2 linked regions of the Catenulispora sp. EB89 genome follow. The main gene of each other region encodes a partner of the protein of the gene in region 2 in a complex. Links are inferred from orthologs where the notes say so. Each region holds a gene or a part of one and is shown on either strand. Other genes may lie near its edges.

Region 1 (4,279 bases), on a different replicon or contig from region 2:
GCACTGAACACCGAGCCGTGGCAGGGGCAGACGATGCGGTTGTTCGTGACGCCGCCGACCGTGCAGCCCTGGTGCGTGCACACCGCCGTGAAGGCCTTGAAGACCCCGGCCTGCGGCTGCGTCACCACGACCTGGTTCGACTTGTCGATGTAGCCGCCGCCGACCGGCACCGAGGAGGACGGCACGACCACCGTGCCGTTCCCGCTGGACGCGCCGCCGGACGACGAGCTGGAGCACGCCGCGACCGCTCCGACCCCGGCCACCGGCACCACGACCAGGGCGGCGGCCTTCATGACGGACCGGCGGTCCGGCCCCGACTCCTCGACCTCAACATGATCAGACATGGGGAGTAGTCCATCATGCCCGTCTGTGAGAATTCTTTGAGGCCCGGACGTGTGGTGAACATGCACTGGATATACGGCGGGCCCGCGCCGATCAGCACGATCGGCACGGGCCCGTACCCCTACCCACACCCCTACTTCTTCGCGGCGGCCTTCTTGGCGGGCGCCTTCTTCGCGACCGTCTTCGCGGCCGTGGTCTTGGCCGCCGTGGTCTTGGCGGCCGCGGTCTTGGCCGCCGTCGGAGCCTTCGCCGCGGTGGTCTTCGAAGCAGCGGTCCTGGCCGCCGCCTTCGGCGCGTTGCTCCGCTTCGCCGCCTCGATCGCCTCGGCGACCTGCGGCTTGCGCGCCTGCGCCGCCGTCAGCGCCGCGGTCGCGGCGTTCGCCTCGCCGTGCAGGATCGGCTCCAGGAACCGGCCGGTGTGGCTGGCCGCGACCTTCGCCACGTCCTCCGGCGTGCCCTCGGCGACCACGATCCCGCCGCCGCGCCCGCCCTCGGGACCCATGTCGACCAGCCAGTCGGCGGTCTTGATGACGTCCAGGTTGTGCTCGATCACGATCACCGAGTTGCCCTGGTCGACCAGCCGCTGGAGCACCCCGAGCAGCTTGTTGATGTCCTCGAAGTGCAGCCCGGTGGTCGGCTCGTCCAGCACGTAGACCGTCCGGCCGGTGGCCCGGCGCTTCAGCTCGGCGGCCAGCTTCACGCGCTGCGCCTCGCCGCCGGACAGCGTGGTCGCCGACTGGCCCAGGCGCACGTAGCCCAGCCCCACGTCGACCAGCGTCTGCATGTGCCGGGAGATCGCCGGGACCGCCTCGAAGAAGTCCGCGGCCTCCTCGATCGGCATGTCCAGGACCTCGCCGATGTTCTTGCCCTTGAAGTGGACCTCCAGGGTCTCCCGGTTGTAGCGCGCGCCGTGGCAGACCTCGCAGGGCACGTACACGTCCGGCAGGAAGTTCATCTCGATCTTGATGGTGCCGTCGCCCTGGCAGTTCTCGCAGCGGCCGCCCTTGACGTTGAAGGAGAACCGGCCGGGCTGGTAGCCGCGGACCTTGGCCTCGGTGGTGTTGGCGAACAGCTTGCGGATGTGGTCGAACACGCCGGTGTAGGTGGCCGGGTTGGAACGCGGGGTGCGGCCGATCGGCGACTGGTCGACGTGCACGACCTTGTCCAGCAGGTCCACGCCGTCCACCCGGGTGTGCCGGCCCGGGACGGTGCGGGCGCCGTTCAGCTCGCGCGCCAGCGTCGAGTACAGGATGTCGTTGACCAGCGTGGACTTGCCGGAGCCGGAGACGCCGGTGACCGCGACGAAGACACCGAGCGGGAAGGCCACGTCGATGCCGCGCAGGTTGTTCTCGCGCGCGCCGCGCACCACCAGCTGCCGCTCGGGGTCGATCGGCCGGCGCGTCGCCGGGATCTCGATCCGGCGCCGCCCGGAGACGTACTGGCCGGTCAGCGAGTCCTCGGAGGCCAGCAGGTCCTCCACGGTGCCGGAGACCACGACCTGCCCGCCGTGCTCGCCGGCGCCCGGGCCGATGTCCACCACCCAGTCGGCGATGGCGATGGTGTCCTCGTCGTGCTCCACCACGATCAGGGTGTTGCCCAGGTCGCGCAGCCGGATCAGGGTCTCGATCAGCCGGTGGTTGTCGCGCTGGTGCAGGCCGATGGAGGGCTCGTCGAGCACGTACAGCACGCCGGTCAGGCCCGAGCCGATCTGGGTGGCCAGCCGGATGCGCTGGGCCTCGCCGCCGGCCAGGGTGGCGCTGGCGCGGTCCAGCGACAGGTAGTCCAGGCCGACGTCGACCAGGAACTGCAGGCGCTCGTTGACCTCCTTGAGCACCCGGGCGGCGATCTGCGCCTCGCGGTCGGTCAGGGCCAGCTCGCGCAGGTACTGCGCGCACTCGCCGACCGGCAGCGCGGCGATCTCGTCGATCGAGCGGCCGCCCTCGGAGCGCTCCCCGCCCAGGGTGACGGCGCGGATGACCGGCTTGAGGCGGGTGCCGTCGCAGGCCTCGCAGGGGACCTCGCGCATGTAGCCGGTCAGGCGCTCGCGGGCGCTGTCGCTGTCGGACTCGGCGTAGCGCCGGGTGATCCACGGCTTGACGCCCTCGTAGGTGGTCTCCCACGCGCGCTTGGAGCCGTGCCGGTTGGTGTAGCGGACCGTGAGCTTCTTCTTGTAGCCCTCGAGGATGACCTTCTGGGCCTTCGCCGGGATCCGCCCCCAGGGCGTGTCCATGTCGAAGCCGATCTCCTGGCCCAGGGAGGCCAGCATGTGCCCGAACCAGCTCGCGCCCATGCCGGAGGCGGCCCAGACGGTGATCGCGCCGTCGCTCAGGGTCTTGTCCGGGTCCGGGATCACCAGCTCGGTGTCCACCTCCAGCTTCACGCCCAGGCCCGAGCAGGTCGGGCAGGCGCCGAAGGGGGAGTTGAAGGAGAACGAGCGCGGCTCCAGCTCCTCGAACGACAGGTCGTCGTAGACGCAGTACAGGTGCTCGGAGTACATGCGCTCGCGGTTCGGGTCGTCCTCGGCGAGGTCGACGAACTCCAGCGTGATCATGCCGCCGCCGAGCTGGAGCGCGGTCTCGACCGAGTCGGTGAGCCGGCGCTTGGCACTGGCCTTGACCGAGAGCCGGTCGACCACCACCTCGATGGTGTGCTTCTCCTGCTTCTTCAGCGTCGGCGGCTCGGTGAGCTGCACGACGACGCCGTCCACCCGGGCCCGGCTGTATCCCTTGGTCTGGAGCTCGGCGAACAGGTCGGCGTACTCGCCCTTGCGCTCGCGGACCACCGGGGCCAGGACCTGGAAGCGGGTACCCTCCTGAAGCTCCAGCACCCGGTCCACGATCTGCTGCGGGCTCTGCCGGGCGATCGGGCGGCCGCAGACCGGGCAGTGCGGGCGGCCGGCCCGGGCGTAGAGCAGACGGAGGTAGTCGTAGACCTCGGTGATGGTGCCCACGGTCGAGCGCGGGTTCTTCGAGGTCGATTTCTGGTCGATCGACACCGCCGGGGACAGCCCCTCGATGAAGTCGACGTCGGGCTTGTCCATCTGCCCGAGGAACTGGCGCGCGTAAGCCGACAGCGACTCCACGTATCGCCGCTGGCCCTCAGCGAAGATCGTGTCGAACGCCAGCGAGGACTTGCCCGAGCCGGACAAGCCGGTGAACACGATAAGGGCGTCCCGGGGGAGGTCTACCGAGACGTCCTTGAGGTTGTGCTCCCGCGCGCCGCGGACGATCAGCCGATCCACTAGTGCAACCTTCCTGAAGACATGACTCGCACCGATGCTAGACGGGCCCTCCGACAAGTTCCGGATTCCGCCCCGCCGCGCAGGTCCGCGCGCCGACCCGGCGCCGGGCGCACGATCCGTCCCGCCTACTTCAAGATCCGTGTGGCAGACGGGGGTCCGGTACGGAAGAGTTACCGCCGTGACCGAATCACCGACCATCCCCGCCTCCTTCGACGCCGCCGCGGACCTCGAGCAGATCACCGAGGCCACGGCGCACCTGCTGGCCACCGTCGCCGCCATGGCCGAGGAGGAACTGCGCGAGCCCTCGCTGTGCGAGGGCTGGACCCGCGGGCACGTCCTGGCCCACATCGCCCGCAACGCCGACGGCCTGTCCAACATGCTCAACACCGCGGCGACCGGTGAGGTCACGCCGATGTACGAATCCGACGACAAGCGCAACGCCGACATCGAGGCCGGCTCTTCCCGGCCGGTCCAGGAGCAGCTGGCGGACCTGCGGGAATCGGCGGGCCGCTTCGTCGAAGCCTACGCCGCGGCGCAGGCGGCCGGGCACTGGAACGCCCCGGTGTACCGGACGGCCGACGCGACCCCGTACCCGGCGCACCAGCTGCCCGGCAAGCGCCTCGGCGAGGTCCTGATCCACCACGTCGACCTGGACCTGGATTTCACGCCGGCGCACTGGTCGGACCCGTTCACCGA
Region 2 (4,807 bases):
CCGGCGGCCAGGCTCCCGGCGGCCAGCGCCGTGGCGAACAGTTCGAAGGCCGAGGCGCGGCCGGCCGGCGGCACCGCGTCGGCGATGGCCGCCTGGCTCGGCGGCTCGAACAGCTCGAAGGCCAGGCCGAGCAGCACCGCGCACACCGTAGCGGCCACCATGCCCGGCGCCGCCGCGAGTCCCAGCTGCGCCACCGCGCAGCCGACCAGGCCGGCCACGATGGTCCGCCGTCGGCCCCAACGGTCGGCCAGCCGTCCGCCGGCGAGCCGGCTCGGGATCGTCGCCAGGCCGAACGCCGCCGACACGATGCCCGCGGCGGTCAGGCTCGCGCCGAAGCTCCGCGTCAGCAGCACCGTCAGGAACGCCAGCGAGAACCCGCCCAGCTGGTTCACCGCGCGCGCCACGAGCAGTGCCCTGATCTGCTTCGGCAGCGCTGACGCCGCACTCATCCGAGCCCCCTGTCGCCGGCCTGGTTTGCGAAGGACTAGCAGTTGCGAATGGTTCGCAAATAGCTAACCAGGGCCCACTGACAGTCAGCTGCTACATCTTCAGCACCGCGTCGATCAGGTCCCGAGCCCACCCCAGCAGCTCCTGGTCGCGCAGCGGCTGCCCGCCGACCCGCGCCGTCATCGGCTTGGGCACCAGCATCGTGTCCGTCGCCGCCTTCACCAGCGTCTTCGGGTACAACCGCAGTAGCCGCAGCTCCTGCGACTCACGCAGCTTCACCGGGCCGAACTTCACGAAGTTGCCCTGGATCGCGACTTCCGCGAGCCCCGCCGCGCGGGCGTCGATGCGGAACGCCGCCACCGCGAGAAGGTTTTCCACAGGCTGTGGAAAACGTCCGTAGCGGTCGACGAGCTCCTGGCGGACCTCGGCCAGGTCCTCGTGGCCCGTGGCGCCGGCGATGCGCTTGTACGCCTCCAGGCGCAGGCGTTCGCCGGGGATGTAGTCGTGCGGGAGGTGGGCGTCGACCGGGAGGTCGACGCGGATCTCCACCTGCTCCTCGATCTCGCGTCCCTCGGCCTGCGCCCGGTACTGCTCGACCGCCTCGCCGACCATGCGGATGTAGAGGTCGAAGCCGACGCCCTCGATGTGGCCGGACTGCTCGCCGCCGAGCAGGTTGCCGGCGCCGCGGATCTCCAGGTCCTTCATCGCCACGTACATGCCGGCGCCGAGGTCGGTGTGCTGGGCGATGGTCGCCAGGCGTTCGTGCGCGGTCTCGGTCAGCGGCTTCTCCGGCGGGTACGTGAAGTACGAGTACGCGCGCTCGCGGCCGCGTCCCACCCGGCCGCGCAGCTGGTGCAGCTGGGACAGGCCGAAGTTGTCGGCGCGCTCCACGATCAGCGTGTTGGCGTTGGTGACGTCGATGCCGGACTCCACGATCGTCGTGCAGACCAGCACGTCGTACTCCTTGTTCCAGAAGTCGACGATCAGCTTCTCCAGCACGTGCTCGTTCATCTGGCCGTGCGCGGTCGCGATGCGCGCCTCGGGCACCAGCGCGCGCAGCCGCGAGGCCGCGCGGTCGATGGACTCCACCCGGTTGTGGATGTAGAACGCCTGCCCCTCGCGCAGCAGTTCGCGGCGGATCGCGGCCCCGATCTGCTTCTCCTCGTACGGCCCGACGAAGGTCAGCACCGGATGCCGCTCCTCCGGCGGGGTCTGGATCGTCGACATCTCGCGGATGCCGGTGACCGCCATCTCCAGGGTGCGCGGGATCGGGGTGGCGGACATGGTGAGCACGTCCACGTTGGCCCGCGCCTGCTTCAGCTGCTCCTTGTGCTCGACGCCGAAGCGCTGCTCCTCGTCCACGATCACCAGGCCCAGGCGCTTGAACCGCACCGAGTTCGCCAGCAGCCGGTGGGTGCCGATGACCACGTCGACCGAGCCGTCGGCGACGCCGCGCAGCACCTCCTCGGCCTCCTTGTCGGTCTGGAACCGGGACAGGGCCTTGAGCGTCACCGGGAACTGCGAGTACCGCTCGGCGAAGGTCGAGAAGTGCTGCTGCACCAGCAGCGTGGTCGGCACCAGCACCGCCACCTGCTTGCCGTCCTGCACCGCCTTGAACGCCGCGCGCACCGCGATCTCGGTCTTGCCGTAGCCGACGTCGCCGCAGATCAGCCGGTCCATCGGGACCGGCTTCTCCATGTCCGTCTTCACCTCGTCGATGCACGCCAGCTGGTCGGGCGTCTCCACGTAGGGGAACGCGTCCTCCAGCTCCCGCTGCCACGGCGTGTCGGGGGCGAACGCGTGCCCCGGCGCGGCCATCCGCGCGCTGTACAGCTTCACCAGGTCCCCGGCGATCTCCCGGACCGCCTTGCGGGCCCGGGACTTCGCCTTCTGCCAGTCCGCGCCGCCGAGCCGGTGCAGCGAGGGGGCCTCGCCACCGACGTACTTGGTCACCTGGTCCAGCTGGTCGGTGGGGACGAACAGCCGGTCGCCGGGCTGGCCGCGCTTGGCCGCCGCGTACTCGATCACCAGGTACTCGCGGGTGGCGCCGGCGACGGTGCGCTGCGCCATCTCCACGTAGCGGCCCACGCCGTGCTGCTCGTGCACGACCGGGTCGCCGGCCTTGAGCTGCAGCGGGTCGATGACGTTGCGGCGCCGCGAGGGCATGCGGGACATGTCCTTGGTCGTCACCCGCTGACCCGAGACGTCCTGCTCGGTGATCACCCAGAGCCGCTGCTCCGGGGCGACGAAGCCGTGTTCGATGGTCGAGGTGGCGACCGTGGCCAGCGCCGGCTCCGGGACGCCGTCCAGCTCCGGGACGTAGCGGGCGCCGATGTCCGCGCCCTTCAACACCTCGACCAGGCGCTCGGCCGAGCCGTGGCCCTGGGTCACCAGCACCACCCGCCAGCCCTCGGAGATCCGGGCCCTGACGTCGGCCAGCGCGCGGCCGGTGTCGCCGCCGTACTGCTCGGCGTCGTGGATCTGGCTGACCTCGGTGGCGTCCTCCTCCGGCAGCAGCTCCAGGTCCGGGGCGAAGGGCGTCAGCGACCACCACGGCAGGCCCAGGGTGATGGCGTGCTCGCGGACGGACGCCAGGTCCTTCAGCGAGGCGGCGCCGAGGTCGATCGGGGACTTGCCGCCGCCGGCCGTGGCGGCCCAGGACGCGTCCAGGAACTCCGCCGAGGTGGCGGCCAGGTCGGAGGCGCGGGTGCGCACGCGCTCCGGGTCGCACAGCACGATCGGCGAGCCGGCCGGCAGCAGGTCGATCAACAGCTCCATCTCGTCGACCAGCACCGGCGCCAGCGCCTCCATGCCCTCCACACCGATGCCCTCGGAGACCTTCCCGAGGATGTCGGCCAGGTCCGGGTGCTCCTCCATCAGCGCCGCGGCCCGCTTGCGCACCTCGTCGGTGAGCAGCAGCTCGCGGCACGGCGGGGCCCACAGCCCGTGCTCGGCCACCTCCAGCGAGCGCTGGTCGGCGACCTTGAAGTAGCGGATCTCCTCGATCTGGTCGCCCCAGAACTCCAGCCGCAGCGGGTGCTCCTCGGTGGGCGGGAAGACGTCCACGATGCCGCCCCGGACCGCGAACTCGCCGCGCTTGTCGACCAGGTCCGTCCGGGTGTACGCGGCGGCGGCGAGCCGGTTCACCAGCTCGTCCAGGTCGACCTCCTCGCCGCTCCGGGCGGCCACCGGGACCAGGTCGGCCAGGCCCTTGACCTGCGGCTGGAGCACCGAGCGGATCGGCGCCACGACCACCTGCAGCCGGCCGGCGCCCTCGGTGGCGGCGTCCGGGTGGACCAGGCGGCGCAGCACGGCCAGCCGCCGGCCGACGGTGTCGCTGCGCGGGGACAGCCGCTCGTGCGGCAGCGTCTCCCAGGACGGGAAGTCCACGACCGTGTCCGGGTCGAGCAGCCCGCGCAGCGCCGCGACCAGGTCCTCGGCCTCGCGGCCGGTCGCGGTGACGGCCAGCACCGGCCGGCCCGACGAGCTCTGCGCGCGGGCCAGCGCGGCCAGCGCGAACGGCCGGACCGAGCGCGGCGCGGCCAGGTCGAAGGAGGTTCGGCCGGCGGTCGCCGACGCTTCCAGCAGCGCGGCGATCCCCCGGTCGTCGGTTACGGCGTCAAGAAGTCCGGACAGGCTCACAGGGGCCACCCTTCGCGCACGACGAACAGCCCGAAGCCATGCGTCGGCGTCGGGATATCCCTAGAGTACGCCGGTCTTCCGACAGGCTTATTACGGACCAATCCGGACGAAGTTCACCCCGGTGGGGCGAGGTGGGCAGGCGACATACCCGTCGCCGGTTCGGAGCCGGTACCTTTCTACCGGACACCACAGAAGTGAGAAGGCCGGAGCGAGACCTCAGATGGCACAGGCATCCGCACAGCGGCACGGCATACCGAACGGCCAGTTCGCCGGACGGATCATCGAGTTCAGCGACCCCGAACTCGACCGGAAGTTCCCGCACGGCATCTACCTGACCATGCACGGCTACCCGGAGTTCGCCGTCTACGCCCGGCACACGGTGCAGATCGCGGACCCGCCCTCCGGCCTGTCCGTGGACGAGATCCGGGTCACCGACGTGATCGCCGCGAACCTGCTGGCCGCGGCCTCCGGCGACCCGCTGTGGGAGGCCCGGCAGAACACCGCCACGCCGCAGGGCTGGACCTGGGCGCACGCCGCCGAGTCCCGGATGCTGCACTGCGTGCCGATCGAGCTGCACGGCGCCTTCCGGCACCACGGCGGCATGGCCACGCTGAAGGCCGACCGCAACCGGTCCGGGCTGTTCACCGAGGGCATGCTGGAGCCGGTCGCCTTCGAGCGCAGCGGCTCGGTCCCGGAGGACGCGATGGCGCAGCTGGAG

Evidence for each region. Proteins that work in one complex are often made in the same cells at the same time.
Region 1: the proteins of mfd (region 2) and uvrA are in contact, whole or in part, in a crystal structure (PDB 4DFC), measured with the Escherichia coli proteins. The link is inferred for Catenulispora sp. EB89 from one-to-one orthologs.

Annotation. Positions count from the first base shown.
Region 1 is NZ_JBGCCU010000039.1:53,514-57,792, reverse strand. What follows is about bases 276-3,889. They hold uvrA (excinuclease ABC subunit UvrA), read right to left. Parts: upstream 3,584-3,889; coding sequence 476-3,583; downstream 276-475. Other genes in these bases: ABH920_RS46320 (maleylpyruvate isomerase family mycothiol-dependent enzyme), read left to right, coding at 3,762-3,889; ABH920_RS46330 (Rieske (2Fe-2S) protein), read right to left, coding at 276-344. Also shown: more of ABH920_RS46330, read right to left, coding at 1-275; more of ABH920_RS46320, read left to right, coding at 3,890-4,279. UniProt on the Escherichia coli protein: The UvrABC repair system catalyzes the recognition and processing of DNA lesions. UvrA is an ATPase and a DNA-binding protein. A damage recognition complex composed of 2 UvrA and 2 UvrB subunits scans DNA for abnormalities.
Region 2 is NZ_JBGCCU010000001.1:505,856-510,662, reverse strand. What follows is about bases 341-4,482. They hold mfd (transcription-repair coupling factor), read right to left. Parts: upstream 4,090-4,482; coding sequence 541-4,089; downstream 341-540. Other genes in these bases: ABH920_RS02380 (SMI1/KNR4 family protein), read left to right, coding at 4,310-4,482; ABH920_RS02390 (MFS transporter), read right to left, coding at 341-449. In the rest of the region: more of ABH920_RS02390, read right to left, coding at 1-340; more of ABH920_RS02380, read left to right, coding at 4,483-4,807. UniProt on the Escherichia coli protein: Couples transcription and DNA repair by recognizing RNA polymerase (RNAP) stalled at DNA lesions. Mediates ATP-dependent release of RNAP and its truncated transcript from the DNA, and recruitment of nucleotide excision repair machinery to the damaged site.